DNA from 4 places in the Bradyrhizobium sp. AZCC 1610 genome. Region 1 is predicted to be linked to each of the others. Evidence: predicted binding sites of a transcription regulator. Region 1 holds the regulator's gene; each other region holds the start of a gene.

Region 1 (3,833 bases):
GATATTCCTGTCCTCGAGCATCGGTTTGCGCAAACCCGACGCTGAAGCCTATGATCATGTGGTAAAAGCGATCGGCGTGCCGGCACAGAGGATCCTGTTCTTCGACGACTCGGCCGCCAATATCGAAGGTGCGCGGGCGCGCGGCCTTTGTGCCATCCACGTGGCATCGACGGATGACGTGGCAAGGGCACTGACCGCACTTGAAGTATAGGAGGTCTGCCCGTGGCCTTGATGCCTGTTGCCGATGCGCTTGCTGCGATCCTTGCCGGCGCCGCACCCCTGCCCGAGGAAATGATCGCGCTCGACGATGCCTGGCATCGCGTGCTGGCGCGCGACGTCGCCGCGCGGCGGACGCAGCCGCCGCGGGCGATGTCGGCGATGGACGGCTATGCGGTGCGCGCGGCCGATGCCGCCGATCTCTCGGTGCGGCTGAAGGTGATCGGCGAGGTCGCGGCCGGACGGCCGTTCGAGCGGAAGGTAGGCGCGGGCGAAGCGGTGCGGATATTCACCGGCGGCGTGATCCCTGAGGGGGCCGACGCCGTCATCATCCAGGAAGACACGGCCATCGACGGCGATTCCCTCGCCATCACCGAAGCCGCCGTTCCCGGGCGGCATATCCGCGCCGCCGGCGTCGATTTCCGCGAGGGCGATGTGCTGCTCACGCGCGGGCGCCGCCTGACCGACCGCGATTTGTCGCTCGCCGCCGGCATGAACTATCCGGAGCTTGCGGTGCACCGCCGCCCAAAGGTCGCAGTCCTCGCCACCGGCGACGAGCTGGTGATGCCGGGCGCTACCCCCGGCCCCGGCCAGATCGTCTATTCCAACGGCTACGGCATCCGGGCGCTGGCGCGGGCCGAGGGCGCCGAGGTCGTCGATCTCGGAATCGCCGCCGACACGGTCGATGCCACCGCGCAAGGTATCCGCCGTGCGCGCGAGGCAAGCGCGGATATCCTGATCACCCTGGGCGGCGCCTCGGTCGGCGACCATGACCTCGTCAAGCGGTCGCTGGAGGCCGAGGGGACGGCCATGGCGTTCTGGCGCATAGCGATGCGGCCGGGCAAGCCGATGATGCACGGCAGGCTGGGCACGATGCGGGTGATCGGCCTGCCCGGCAATCCGGTCTCCTCCTATGTCTGCGGCTTCCTGTTTCTGGTGCCGTTGATTCGTGCGCTATCGGGCTGCGACACCATCCATCATCCGCGCGAAAGCGCCTTGCTGGGCCGCGATCTCGCCGCCAACGACCAGCGCGAAGACTATCTTCGGGCACGGCTCGAAGCGCGCGCGGACGGCACGCTGATGGCGGTGCCGGTGAGCCACCAGGATTCATCGCTGCTCGGGAATCTCGCTGCGGCGCGGGCACTTGTGATACGTCCGCCGTTCGCGCCGGCTGCCGCAAAGGGTTCGCGCTGCGAACTGCTCCGGCTGCCCGAATGATGCCCTGAACGGCGCCTTTAAGGGCGTTTTGGGCCGAAGCCGCAATGCGTTCACCTGAAATTAAGTGGTTGCGGAACACATATCGAACATATAGTGTCCGTTCATGATTTGTTTCGACTGCTAGTGTCCAGGGTTGGGAGTTTTAGGGACTCCCGCGATGGACCCTGACGCTTCGGGACCGAAAGACTGTGCCAACCGGGGGATTGCTCGCGATGCTTACGCGCAAACAGTATGAACTTCTGCGTTTCATCAATGAACGGCTGAAAGAGGCCGGCGTACCGCCCTCCTTTGACGAGATGAAGGACGCGCTCGACCTGCGCTCGAAATCCGGAATCCACCGCCTCATTACGGCGCTGGAGGAGCGCGGCTTCATCCGCCGGCTGCCCAACCGCGCCCGCGCCATCGAAGTCATCAAGCTGCCGGAGCTTGCTGCCGCCGGCAACGGCCGCCGCGGCTTCACGCCGAGCGTCATCGAAGGCACGCTCGGCAAGCGCTCGGTGAGCGTGCCGGCTTCCGAGGATGACGGCAACCGCCCGGTCGCCGTCCCCGTGATGGGCCGGATCGCCGCCGGTACGCCGATCGAGGCGCTGCAGACCCGCAGCCACACCATCAGCGTGCCGCCTGACATGCTCGGCTCCGGCGAGCATTACGCGCTCGAAGTCCGCGGCGATTCCATGGTCGACGCCGGGATTCTCGACGGCGACATGGCGCTGATCCAGCGTAACGAGACCGCCGACACCGGCGATATCGTGGTGGCGCTGATCGACGAGGAGGAAGCCACGCTGAAGCGCTTCCGCCGCCGCGGCGCCTCGATTGCGCTGGAGCCGGCCAATGCCTCCTACGAAGTCCGCATCCTGCCGCCGAACCGGGTCCGGATTCAGGGCAAGCTGATCGGCCTGTACCGGAAGTATTGAACTGTCGGATTGCAGACACGACGGCGACGACACCCCGCCCCGGCCTTCGGCCGGGGTTTTTTGTGGCGCGGCCGGAACCAAGCCGCGTTAGCGCGTTTGTGATTTAGGCGCAGCGCGCCAGTCGCAGAATTGCCCAGAAACAAGAAAAGGCTCTGCGCCATGTCCACTCTGATAGAGGCTTGTGCCTCCTTCGAGACACGGGTCAGCTATCTCAAACGAGGGAGCCATCCGATGTGTGACTATAGCCTGCATGCTGTGGCAACGCGGCCTGCCCAGGTCGGCGAGACGCTGATCACCACGACCTTCCGCGGTACATCGACCCGCGGCTTTGCGTCGGAACGCGAGCCAGCAGTGGCGGTCTGCATGCTTCCCGGCACCGAGCTGGCGTTCGCCGAGGACGTCAAATACGATAACCGGTGGATCTGGACGCGAACCACCGACTGGCGGGTCGGCAAGTTTAACCAGATCGAACCCGAAGTATCCGACCGTCACCATGACGCGATCGAATTTCCTGACGGAAGCCATGTGCTGGTGACGCAGCTCTGCGAAGGCCAGCGCGCGACTGTGCTGCAATTGCCGGTGACCGAGGGCGAACGTGCACCGAAGGTGACGGAAGCGCCGCCGGCCGAATCCATCGTGACCGGATAAACGCAAACGCGAACGCGATCCGCCGGTTTAGGCCGGCGGATCGTGGTAATGTAATTTTTTCAGAACTCGGCGCCGAGGGGCAGTCGGTGGTCAACAAGGTTACATGGCAAAAGGCCGGACGCGTCACCGAGCCCGGACGATACATGTTCAGGTACGGCTGGCTCACCATCACGGCCGAGGATCTCGCGATCTGGCGGCAATTCCCCGAGGCGTCGTTCACGCTGGTCAATTTGCCATCGGAGCCCGACGCGCCTGAGGAGTTTCATCTGGGCGCCTTCGAAATACCCGCCAGCCCGACGGTCGACGAGCACTGATGTTCCTCTATTCCTCCGCCTGAAGGTCGGCCTCGGCCGGCGTCGCATCGACGGCGCGCGGCGGCACGACACGCGGCGCAAGCACGGTGGCGTCGGCCTCGCGCTCGTCGGCTGCGGCCGGCGACCACGGGCGGTCGATCCCCCTGGGCTTGGCTGCCTCGACGACAAATCCCTCACGGCCTCGCCGCAACGCCATTGCGCCCTGCCGCCGCAACCGGTCGGCATCGATGACGGAAGCCGCGCATGAAGCGGGCGCCTGCCGCAGCGTCACGATGAGCGCCGCGCGCTCGCAATCGTCCGAAAGCGCCTCGGGCTTGAGCGCCTGCGCGATAAGGCCGCCGGCGGATTGCGTTACGCAGCCAAGGTCGTCGCATGAGACGCCTGCGGTGAGCGATGCGTCAGCGGCCGTACGCGCGTCCGCGTCCGCCGCCAGCCACTCCTTCAGGAGGAAGGCATCCCGGGAGCCCTTCGCCGCATGCATCAGATGCAGCCTTCCATCCTGGCCGCGGACGGCGACATTGCG
Region 2 (3,833 bases), 2.0 Mb from region 1:
TTCTCGGGCTGTGGCAGAACCATATCGAGCGCATCCTGGCCGAGTGGGTTGGCGAAAAGGCGGTGACGATCTATCGCGGACGTGAAGTGACTGACATCGCGCAGGACGACACCGGCGTCGACGTCGCGCTCTCCGACGGTCAGTCGCTCCGGGCGGAGTATCTCGTCGGCTGCGATGGCGGCCGCAGCCTGATTCGCAAGGCGGCCGGCATCGCGTTCTCCGGGTGGGATCCGACGACGAGCTGGCTGATCGCCGAAGCCGAGACGGCCGAAGAGCCGAAGTGGGGGTTTCACCAGGATGCGTTCGGCATTCATGGGATCGGCAAGGTGGAAAATGGCGGGTCGGCCCGCATCGTGCTGACCGAGCCGCAGCTGCGGCTCGACAGCGAACCTACACTGCGCGATGTCAGCGCGGCGCTCGTCGCCGTATACGGGACCGATTACGGGATCCACAGTCCCACCTGGATCTCCCGGTTCACCGACATGACCAGGCAGGCCGCGGCCTACCGCGACAGGCGGGTCCTGCTGGCCGGCGACGCGGCACACGTGCATCCGCCGGTAGGTGGACAGGGCCTCAACACTGGTGTGCAGGATGCGGTGAATCTGGGATGGAAGCTGGCCCAGGTGGTCAAGCGGACATCACCGGAAAGCCTTCTGAATACTTATCACGCCGAGCGCTTTCCCGTAGCTGCCCGCGTATTGCGCAACACGATGGCGCAGGTCGCGCTTCGTCGCACGGACGACCGCACCAAGGCCCTGGGCGACACCATGTCCGAGCTCCTCGGCATGGACGAGCCGCGCAGACGACTAGCCGCTGAGATGTCCGGTCTGGGCATTCATTACGACCTCGGGGAGGGCCACAAGCTGCTCGGACGCCGCATGCCCGATCTCGACCTGATCACCGCCAACGGCCCGCTGCGGGTCTTCACCTTGCTGCACGATGCCCGGCCGGTACTGCTCAACTTTGGTGAGCCCGGCGGCTTCGACATCACGCCGTGGGCGGATCGGGTCCAGCTGATCGACGCAAAATACGACGGCGTGTGGGAGCTTCCGGCACTTGGCGCGGTCACTGCTCCCCACGCCGTATTAATTCGGCCCGACGGATATGTGGCTTGGGTGGGAGACTCAACCCAGCCGGGACTCGCCGACGCGCTAACCATCTGGTTCGGACCGCCTGCCGCGGCGTAGCCGTACAGGTTCTTCCGCGCAGCTTGACATGCAGTAAAATTACTGCATTTTGGTTTGCATGGACGACGACCAGCTGGACAATGTCTTCAAGGCGCTCGGCGATCCGATCCGCCGCCGCATCCTTGATCGCCTGGCGAAGCGTCCCGGGCAGTCCTTGTTTGAGATCTGCGCTGCGTCGTTTGCAGAGGATGGCAGAAGCCTGTCGCGGCAAACGATCTCGCAGCATCTCGACATGCTGGAGAGGGCTGGACTTGTCCAGACCCATTGGAGCGGGCGCACCAAAATGCATACGTTCGACGATACGCCTCTGCGGAAGGCAGCTGCTGCCTGGCTCAACAATCATCTGAAAAAAAGGAGTGCAAAATGAGAATCTATGTCATGAGCGTTTTGGTGGACGATCAGGCCAAGGCCCTGGATTTCTACACGGACAAGCTGGGCTTCATCGTCAAGCACGATATTCCGATGGGCGATCATCGCTGGTTGACCGTCGTGTCGAACGAGGCACCGGAAGGAACCGAACTCCTGCTTGAGCCGAGTGAGCACCCTGCCGCCGGGCCATTTAAATCCGCGCTCGTGAACGATGGGATTCCTGCCGCGTCCTTCCAGGTGGATAATCTCAAGAAGGAGTTCGAGAGGCTGCGCCAGCTTGGTGTCGAATTCACAGCAGAGCCGATGGATGCAGGCCCGGTCAGAATGGCTGTCTTTGACGATACATGCGGCAATCTCATCCAGCTCGTCGAGATGGTCGAAAAAAAGTAAAAGCTCCAATGTCAACCGCGTGGCTCCCGGTTCGCATTCCGGGTGAGCAGCAAGTGAACTCGTAAATCCTGAATGGTCGGCGGGCGTCCGCTTTGAGCGCATCCCGGACTCAAGTCCGACATCGCGTGAGGTCCGAAAAGAGCCGTCCGAAATGAACGAGGCCGCCAGCTCGCACAGGAACAATTAGCGAACTCTGCCGTTTTCAGCGCGAGGATACAGCCATGAGTAACAAAGAAAGCGCTGCCAACATTCGCAAGTCACCCGACGATTGGGTGTCAGGGGACGAGCCGATGACCGACGCCGAAGCGCGTCCGGCGTGAAGGAGGAGAAAATGGCGACATGCGAAACCTGCGGCAATGACTATGACAAGGCTTTTCAGGTTGTGATGAACGGCAAAGCGCACACGTTCGATAGTTTCGAGTGCGCAATTCATGCCTTGGCGCCGATGTGCGAGCATTGTGGAACGCGCATCGTCGGACACGGCCTGGAAAAGGATGGCACCTATTACTGCTGCGACCACTGCGCTCAAAAAGAAGGTGTGACCGATCTTCGCGATCGCGTGTGAAGTAAACGAGGAAACCTTTCGCGGCCGCCATGAGGCCGAGGCGGTGCGGGATCATCCAGTCGAGTTTGCGGTCGGGTTGAACCAGGATGACTAGCCGAAAAGTGACTGTCTTCGGCAGTACCGGCTTTTTGGGCCGGCGCGTCGTTCAACACCTTTTGGACCACGGTTTCGAGGTCAGGGCAGCGTCACGGCATCCAGAGCGGGGAGCTCAGGTCTTTCGCAATAGATCATCGGGACTGGAGGTTGTTAGGGCCGATGTCGGCGACGATAGATCGGTGATTGGCGCGGTGGCTGGCGCTTTCGCTGTCGTCAACGCCGTAAGTCTCTATGTCGAGCGCGGTAGCGATACGTTTCGTTCCGTGCACGTCGAAGCTGCTGCGAGAGTGGCACAGCATTCACGAGGATCAGGTGTGCAGCGCCTGGCCCACGTTTCCGGAATTGGCGCCGATGCGCAGTCACACTCGTCCTACATTCGAAGCCGGGGCGAAGGCGAGTCCGCAGTACGAGCTGCGTTCGCCGAGGCGACGATTATCCGTCCTGGAGTAATGTTTGGGCCGGGTGATGCATTTCTAATCCCGCTCACGAAGATGCTAAGGATGTTTCCCGTCTTTCCGATGTTCGGACGCGGTCAGACTGCGCTTCAGCCCGCGTATGTGGAAGACGTTGGGGAGGCGATTGCGCGCTGTTTCGACGCCCCAGAGCCGGGAATGATTTACGAGTTAGCCGGCCCCAACACCTATACTTACAAGGAATTGCTTCAGACGATCTGCAATTACCTTGATATCCGGCGGGTCCTCGCGCCAATGCCCATTACCGTGTGGAAGATGCTCGCTGCTGCCGCTGAATTCTTGCCTGCTTCTCCTGTTACATCAAACCAGGTCGAGCTTATGACCAAGGACAACGTCGCCTCTGGCAGGCATCCCGGATTTGACACTCTCGGCATTGAGCCGAGGGGAATAGAGATTGTGCTGGCTCCTGCCAGACGGGGTGACTGAGCCGGAGAACGAATTCCATGGCCGTGTTGTTGATTGGACAGGTCTGAAATTCGGGTTCACGGCCTAACAGCAATCGTTCCAGCAAGCCTGCGCCGCCCTATACAATTGCGGCATGACTGCTGTAGCCAGATGAGAATGCAGGCCCGGATCATTTTGTTCTAAGCCAGTCCTTAAGGCCCGGCAGCGGCTCAGGCGAGCTTGATGTCCCAGAGGCCCTCTTCGCGGCAGGCGACAAGTTCGCTGCGAAGCAGCTCGCTCACAAGCGCAATCGCAGTCGAGCCGGGATGATCGATGGGAGACGCAAGGATGAGTTCGCGCATCGGCGAC
Region 3 (3,833 bases), 3.3 Mb from region 1:
TCGATCGCGCGCTTCAGATCGAGTGCGCGGGGGGAGAGCACGTCGGCCTTGGCCTTCAGCAGGAACTTATCGAGGCCGCCATTGTGGTCGACGCTCTTCAGCGCATTGGTCGAGACGCGCAGGCGCACGTTGCGGGCGAGCGCGTCCGAGATGAAGGTGACGTTGACCAGGTTCGGCAGGAAGCGCCGCTTGGTCTTGATGTTCGAGTGGCTCACCTTGTGGCCCACCTGGGGGCCCTTGGCCGTCAGTTCGCAGCGCCGGGACATTTCGAAAAATCCTCTTCCCTCCCCGCCCGTGGCAAAGCGCTCTCGCGGCCCGCGGGGGTCCAAATTCACGTCCATTTTCAGGAACCGCGGACCTATAGGGGGAGACGGCCGAACCGTCAAGGTTCTTCGCCCGTTTGGAGGCCGGAATTAGCTTGAATGCAAGGGGTTCCAGCCACTTAAGGCATCATATAAAGGGCGCAATCCCCGCCGACATCATGGCTTTCGACATAACTGACCTCGCCGGCCATACGCGGGCCGTCGTCGAGGTCCGCTTTGCAGTGCTTTTCGCGAAATGCGCGTTGTTTGCCGGATATTTCTGCCTAAATGAGCACCAGTTCGCGCCGATCCCGGGACTCCAGAGATTTGACCAGCAACTGCGCCGTCTCATCCCCCGCTGTTTCCTCAAGGCTGGGGCTCGTTTTCAGCCTGTGCGCCTTGGCATGGCTGGCGCCGCAGGCGGCGTCCGCGCAGGGCCGGCTCGATGCGCAGTATGAGGCGACGCTGGCGGGCATCCCGGTTGGCAAGGGGGCCTGGACCATCGAAATCGGCGACGACACGTTTTCGGCCTCCGCCCAGGGCGGCACCGCTGGCCTGTTGAAGGCGTTTTCCGGCGGAACGGGCTCGGGCGCCAGCCAGGGCCGCGTCGTGGGCGGCGCGCTGGTCGCGAATGCCTATACCGCCACCACCACCACGCAGAAGAAGTCCGAAACCATCCGGCTGTCGCTGGCGAACGGCAATGTGAAGGATTTTTCGATCGATCCGACGCCGCCGGTCGATCCGGACCGCGTCGTCGTCACCGACGCGCACCGCAAAAACGTGCTCGATCCCATGACCGGCTCGATGCTGCGAGTATCAGGCAACGGCGAGGTGCTGTCGCCGGATTCCTGCCGCACCGGTGCGGGGATCTTCGACGGACGGCTGCGCTACGATCTCAAGCTCGACTACAAGCGCATGGAAACGGTGAAGGCCGAGCGCGGCTATCACGGGCCGGCGCTGGTCTGCGCCATCTACTTCACGCCGGTTGCGGGCTACATCCCCGATCGCCCCGTGATCAAATATCTCGCCACCGAACGCCGGATCGAGATCGCGTTCGTGCCGATCGCGGGAACCCGCGTCCTGGTTCCATTCCGCATGACCATCCCGACGCCGTTCGGGCCGGCGATGCTGGAGGCGACGTCGTTTGTGACGACCGCGATGCCGCCAAGGGTGGCGAAGACGAATTGAGCCTAGAGAGTCACCTCGCCCCGCTCTTCAGCGGGGAGAGGTCGGCGCGCAGCGCCGGGTGAGGGGCTCTCTCCGCGCATACGACTCGTGGAGAGAGCCCCTCACCCCACCCCTCTCCCCGCAAGGGCGGGGCGAGGGAGCAGGGCGGCATTCGAGGAGAGACCGCCCCGACTCATCGCTTGACTCTTGCCCGGTTCTGATTCGACTCCGCGCCTTAAGGATTTGACCCGAACACCGCCGCTTGTGGAGCCCGTGTAAACTTGATCTAGTGCCGCCTCGATCGCATCAACGCGAGATGTTGCGGTGAACGAAGGGGGTCTCGGGAGGAGTCAGCGATTCGGGCGCGTTTCGTTCCAGACTCGTTCCAGACCTTAAGCCGCGACCGCATCGCCGTCGCAGAATGAAACAGAATCGGCGGAATTTGACGCCGGACGACCGAAGGGCTTCCGTCATTGCGAGCGAAGCGACTTGTCCGCCGTAGCACCTTCAGCGAAGGCGGAAGCAATCCATAGCGCGGCATAGGAACAATGGATTGCTTCGTCGCTTCGCTCCTCGCAATGACGGCTGAGCACCTAAAAGAAACACCTGCACATAATGGCTTTCTCACCTTCCAGCTTCGCACACGACCGCGCGCCCGGCGCCGGCGTTACCGCTGTGCTCGGGCCGACCAACACCGGCAAGACGCATCTGGCGATCGAGCGGATGCTGGGGCATTCGTCCGGCGTGATCGGCCTGCCGCTGCGGCTGTTGGCGCGCGAGGTCTACAACAAGATCGCGGATCGGGCGGGGAGCGAGGCGGTCGCGCTGATCACCGGCGAGGAGAAGATCAAGCCGAAGAACCCGCGCTACTGGGTGTCCACCGTCGAGGCGATGCCGCGGGATCTCGACGTGTCGTTTCTCGCCGTCGATGAAATCCAGATCGCGGCCGATCTCGAGCGCGGCCATGTCTTCACCGACCGCATCCTGCACCGCCGCGGCCGCGACGAGACGCTGCTGCTGGGGGCTGCCACCATGCGGCCGATCATCGAGCGGCTGCTGCCGGGCGCCTCCATCATCACACGGCCGCGGCTGTCGCAGCTCGAGTTCGCCGGCGACCGCAAGATCACGCGCCAGCCCAGGCGTACTGCGATCGTCGCGTTCTCGGCCGATGAAGTCTATGCCATCGCGGAGCTGATCCGCAGGCAGCATGGCGGCGCCGCTGTCGTATTGGGCTCGCTGTCGCCGCGCACACGCAATGCACAGGTGGCAATGTTCCAGAACGGCGACGTCGATTATCTCGTCGCCACCGACGCCGTCGGCATGGGGCTGAACCTCGACGTCGATCACGTCGCGTTTGCCTCCGACCGCAAGTATGACGGCTATCAGTTCCGCCGGCTCAATCCGTCCGAGTTCGCGCAGATCGCGGGCCGTGCGGGGCGCGCCACGCGCAACGGCACGTTCGGCACCACGGGGCGCTGCGGGCCGTTCGAGCCGGAACTGGTGAACGCGCTGCAGAACCACACCTTCGACAGCGTCAAAATGCTGCAGTGGCGTAATTCGAAACTGGATTTTGCCTCGCTCGGCGCGCTGCAGGTCTCCCTCGCACTGTCGCCGGGGCACGAGGTTTTGACCCGCGCGCCGATTGCCGAAGATTTGCGCGTGCTCGATCATGCGGCACGCGACGGCGAGGTGAGGGACATGGCCCACGGCGCGGTCGCCGTGGAACGGCTGTGGGACGCCTGCCAGATCCCGGATTACCGCAAGATCGCGCCGGCCGCCCACGCCGAGCTGGTGACCACGCTTTATGCATTCCTGATGAAAAAGGGCCGTATACCGGACGCCTGGTTCGGAGCCCAGGTCGACCAGGCCGACCGCGTGACCGGCGATATCGACACGCTGTCGGGCCGGATTGCGCAAATCCGCACCTGGACCTTCGTCGCCAACCGCCCGGACTGGCTGTCCGACCCCGACCATTGGCAGGGGATCACCCGGGAGGTCGAAAATAAATTATCCGATGCGCTGCATGAACGGCTTACGGAGCGTTTCGTTGACCGCCGTACCAGTGTATTGATGCGCCGCCTGCGGGAGAACTCAGTTTTGAATACGGAAATTGGCAAGACCGGCGAAGTGATTGTGGAAGGCCACGCGATCGGCCGGCTCGATGGATTTACCTTTGCACCCGATGCGGCGGAAGCCGGCTCGGACGCCAAGGCGCTGCAGGCGGCTGCCCAGCAGGTGCTTGCCAGCGAGATCGACGCGCGCGCCACCAAGCTTGCCGCAGCACCCGACGACCAGTTCGTGCTGGCGTCAGACGGCACCATCCGCTGGACCGGCGATGCCGTTGCAAAGCTCGTTGCCGCCGAC
Region 4 (3,833 bases), 1.7 Mb from region 1:
GCCAGCAAGGCCGTGAAATGAGCGCCGAACCGCGCCGTGATTTCGTGACGCCCGCGCGAAGCGACGTCGCCGATGGTCTTTAACCCCGCGCGGCGCAGGCCGCTGGTGATGGCGTCACCGGCGCCGAGCGCGGATACCGGCAGCGGGCTGACGGCCTCCGCCTCCTCGCCATCGGCAATGATTTGTCCCGAACTATGGCGCGTCAGCGTGCGGGCGCAGATCGAGGTACTCGCGATCGCAGCGCTAACGGCAAAGCCGCGCCGGCTCAGCGCGCCGCTCATGATCTGCAGCAGCGCGCGCTCGCCGCCGAACAGATGGGCGCAGCCGGTGATGTCGAGATAGAGCCCGTGCGGCGGATCGAGCGCCACCAGCGGTGTGAAGCGGTCGCACCAGTCGGCGATGTCTTCGAGCGTCTTGCGGTCGGCGACCTCGTCCGCATCGAATACCGTCAGCTCCGGGCAGATGGCGCGGGCATTGGCGAGCGGCAGGCCGATCGAGAGGCCGGCGCGGACGGCCAACTCATCAAGCGCATAAATCAGAATGGCGTTATGCTGCTTGGCGACGACGACGCTGGGGGGTTTATCCAGCTCTTCGTTGTCGCTCCCCACCTTGCGCTTGATGCGGTCGATGGGCAGGCGTGGCAGCCACAGGCTGAGGATACGCCGCCGGTTCGCTGAATAGGCACTCATCACATTTCCATTCCATGATCCACCGGCCGACCGGGCCATGACGGTTACGAACGAGTTGCGCGTCGAACACCGGCGCGCCCCACGCGCTCCACGGTGCTGACGGCGGCGAATGCGCCGCGCGCACGATCCATCGGGTCTCCGCCGTCGAGGGCCGCGGCTCCGCCGCCATCCGTAGCAGCAATGCGGTGACGCCGGAGGCTGCCGCGGCTAATGTAAGCTTGCGGCTGGCGACGAGATCGAGCTGACGCGCCTGCCCCCAGACTTCCAATACGACGGCGCCTAGCGCATCGCAGGCCAGCGCGTCGGCGGCGGTCCGCAACGCGGCGTCGGTATCCGGGGCGCGCACGGTCACGAGTAACCGCGGATCGAGCCCCAGCTCGCAAAGCCCGCTCATCGACAGCGCGCCGGATTCAATTTCCGAAAAATCCTGCCGCACCCAGACCAGCGGCCGGCGCGGCGATACCCTTCCCGCGAGGCCTGCGATGAATCCCGTGGCCGCCGCGCCCTGATGACCCTCGGCGAACACTTCATGCACCACTGCTGCCGCAAGACCGCCGCACAGCACAGCATCCGCTGCCGCATGGCCAAGCGCGACCTTGTTGAGGTCATGCGCATCGCCATGCGTCTCGATCCGCTCGATGCGCCCTCGCAAATTCGCAAGCGTGCTTGTGCGTGCGGTGCTCATGCGCCGCTCCTTAAGGAAATTTTGCCTTTACCGCTTTTTCCTAGTGAACCCGCGGCCGGCTCATTTGTTCATGATATGTTCTAATATAAAGCTAACCCGCCCGGCAGAGTCAATCGCGATCGACGCTTTGACGATTCATGAACGGAATCAAAGGGATTCAACGATGGCCGTGCAACGTAAGCTGGAAATCACGGCGGATGCCAACCTCGTACGATCGTCATTGCGAGCGAATGACGGGGAGCAGAGAAAATGCACCACATCACCCTCGACAGCGAAACCGATTTCGATGGCTGGCGCAAAGCTGCCCGCGCGCTGGCGCTGAACAATGTAAAACCCTCCGACGTGACCTGGCGCGTCGCGGAAGATGCGCCTGAACTGTTCGCGCCGGCGGCGCCGCCGCCGGAGGGCACCTTCAGCGTACCGGCCAGATTCGTCGAGTTGGCGCAGACCGCGATCCTGCACCGCAACCCCGAGCGGTTTGCCCTGCTCTATCGCCTGCTGTGGCGGCTGCGCGGCAACCATGACCTGCTCGACATCACGACCGATCCCGATGTGGCAGAGCTCGCCGCGATGGCGAGGGCCGTGCGCCGCGACGAGCACAAGATGCATGCCGTTGTCCGCTTCCGCGAAATCGGCCGCGAACAGAAGTCGCACTTCGTCGCCTGGTTCGAGCCGGAGCACCACATTGTCGAGCTCGCCGCGCCGTTCTTCGCGCGCCGTTTCGCCGACATGCCCTGGTCGATCCTGACGCCGGATGTCTGCGCGCATTGGGACGGCCATGTCGTCTCGATCACGCCAGGGGTCGCCAAGAGCGAGGCCCCGACGGCGGGCCGGCTGGAGGAAACCTGGCGTCGTTACTGCGCCAGCATCTTCAATCCGGCGCGGCTGAAGATGGAGATGCCGAGCCGAAGGAACTTGCCGCAGGCTTCGTCGGTTAAACCCTGGATCGACGGCCCCATGACCGCGAACGCCGAGACTGAACCGCGCACGCCGCAGGAACCTTTAATGGCCCGCAAACACGCCGACGCTATCGAAACCCTGCGCGAGGAAGCCGCCGATTGCCGCGCCTGCCCTCTCTACAAGAATGCCACCCAGACCGTGTTCGGCGAAGGCCGGCAAACGGCGCGGATCATGCTGGTCGGCGAGCAGCCCGGCGACAAGGAAGATCTTGCCGGCAAGCCGTTCGTCGGGCCTGCGGGACAGATGCTCGACCGCGCCCTGGAAGAGGCCGGGATCGACCGCCGCACAGTCTACGTCACCAATGCGGTCAAGCATTTCAAGTTCGTGCCGCGCGGCAAAATCCGCCTGCACCAGAAGCCGAATACGCCGGAGATCAAGGCGTGCCGGCAATGGTACGAACGGGAACTGGCTGCAATCCAACCCGAGCTGGTGGTGGCGATGGGCGCCACCGCGGCGCAAAGCGTGTTTGGGAAAATCACGCCGATCAACAAGAACCGGGGCCACCCGATCGATCTCGACGACGGCACCCGGGCGCTGGTGACAGTGCACCCGTCCTATCTGTTGCGACTGCCCGATGCCGATGCCAAGGCACGGGAATACCGGCGCTTCGTCGAGGACCTGATGATAGCGGCCGACCTGCTGCGAAGATCGGCGCACGCGGCCTGAATTGCCGGCAATCCGGCAGCCGCAATTTCTGGTGAAATATAACGGGAAAAATTGACAATCGCCCCCGCAACCATTAATTGATAGAAGACACAATCGCATTCTCAAGGGAATGTGGGACGTCTGGTCACGCCACGACGCTCCCATGCGGTCGACGCGCTGCGCGGTCCACGTCAGCCCCGGCGCCGTGCAGCGCGCGACCTTCTTCCTTGCGGGCGCCCACCTGCAGCGCATCGTCATCACCGTCGGCGAGAAGATCGGCAAGACGCATCTGACCTACGCGCAAGGCGCGTCCGCCGAACTGGTTGCCGCCTCCACGATCGGCGTCGCCGACGTGTTCGGCCTGCCGGTCTCCACCACCCACGTGCTCTCGTCCGGCGTCGCCGGCACGATGGCGGCCAACGGTTCGGGCCTGCAGATGGCGACCATTCGCAACCTCTTGATGGCATGGGTGCTGACGCTGCCGGCCGCAATCTGCCTGTCGGCCAGCCTCTACGTGCTGTTCTCGAATCTGCTCTGAGATTATCGGCGGGGCGGTCGGGTCGCTGCCATGTGCAGCCTCGACGGGTAGCAGGAGGCCGGAGCTAAACTCCGGCCATTCCGTTATCTGTAAGGTAGTCCCGACGCGATGACACCCAGTACCTTCGCAGTCATACCACGCAACCCGACACGCCGGAGTCGCCCATGACCAAAATGCCCCCCGACGACGCCATGCCGATCCACGAGCGCATTCATGCGGAGATGCTGGATAGTTTCGATGAGGAACTGGAACTTGAAATTGACGACGATCGCCTCGATGCGCTGACCAATGAATTCGCCGACCATACCGCGAAGGA

The links. Region 1 encodes LexA, which represses DNA repair genes until DNA is damaged. Its sites were predicted from a motif close to TGTTCNNNNTGTGTTCNG; they were not measured.
Region 2: a site for LexA is predicted at 2,122-2,139, ahead of V1279_RS27375 (DUF3072 domain-containing protein). Genes of this name have one in related genera too.
Region 3: a site for LexA is predicted at 1,840-1,857, ahead of V1279_RS33490 (helicase-related protein). Genes of this name have one in related genera too.
Region 4: a site for LexA is predicted at 1,440-1,457, ahead of V1279_RS08855 (ImuA family protein). Genes of this name have one in related genera too.

Annotation. Positions count from the first base shown of each region.
Region 1 covers NZ_JAZHRR010000001.1:3,537,260-3,541,092, forward strand. Annotated here, with positions in the region: gene V1279_RS17530 (HAD-IA family hydrolase) at 1-211, shown strand, start outside; gene V1279_RS17535 (molybdopterin molybdotransferase MoeA) at 223-1,434, shown strand; gene lexA (transcriptional repressor LexA) at 1,647-2,348, shown strand; gene V1279_RS17545 (hypothetical protein) at 2,580-2,996, shown strand; gene V1279_RS17550 (hypothetical protein) at 3,083-3,310, shown strand; gene V1279_RS17555 (ComEC/Rec2 family competence protein) at 3,318-3,833, opposite strand, start outside.
Region 2 covers NZ_JAZHRR010000001.1:5,555,136-5,558,968, forward strand. Annotated here, with positions in the region: gene V1279_RS27360 (FAD-dependent monooxygenase) at 1-1,187, shown strand, start outside; gene V1279_RS27365 (ArsR/SmtB family transcription factor) at 1,246-1,554, shown strand; gene V1279_RS27370 (VOC family protein) at 1,551-1,946, shown strand; gene V1279_RS27375 (DUF3072 domain-containing protein) at 2,168-2,266, shown strand; gene V1279_RS27380 (hypothetical protein) at 2,278-2,511, shown strand; gene V1279_RS27385 (complex I NDUFA9 subunit family protein) at 2,598-3,506, shown strand; gene V1279_RS27390 (LysR family transcriptional regulator) at 3,695-3,833, opposite strand, start outside.
Region 3 covers NZ_JAZHRR010000001.1:6,830,906-6,834,738, reverse strand. Annotated here, with positions in the region: gene rpmB (50S ribosomal protein L28) at 1-266, opposite strand, end outside; gene V1279_RS33495 (DUF3108 domain-containing protein) at 675-1,490, shown strand; gene V1279_RS33490 (helicase-related protein) at 2,085-3,833, shown strand, end outside.
Region 4 covers NZ_JAZHRR010000001.1:1,844,869-1,848,701, reverse strand. Annotated here, with positions in the region: gene V1279_RS08860 (Y-family DNA polymerase) at 1-689, opposite strand, end outside; gene V1279_RS08855 (ImuA family protein) at 580-1,374, opposite strand; gene V1279_RS08850 (UdgX family uracil-DNA binding protein) at 1,624-3,000, shown strand; partial or broken gene V1279_RS08845 (inorganic phosphate transporter) at 3,224-3,517, shown strand; gene ppk2 (polyphosphate kinase 2) at 3,691-3,833, shown strand, end outside.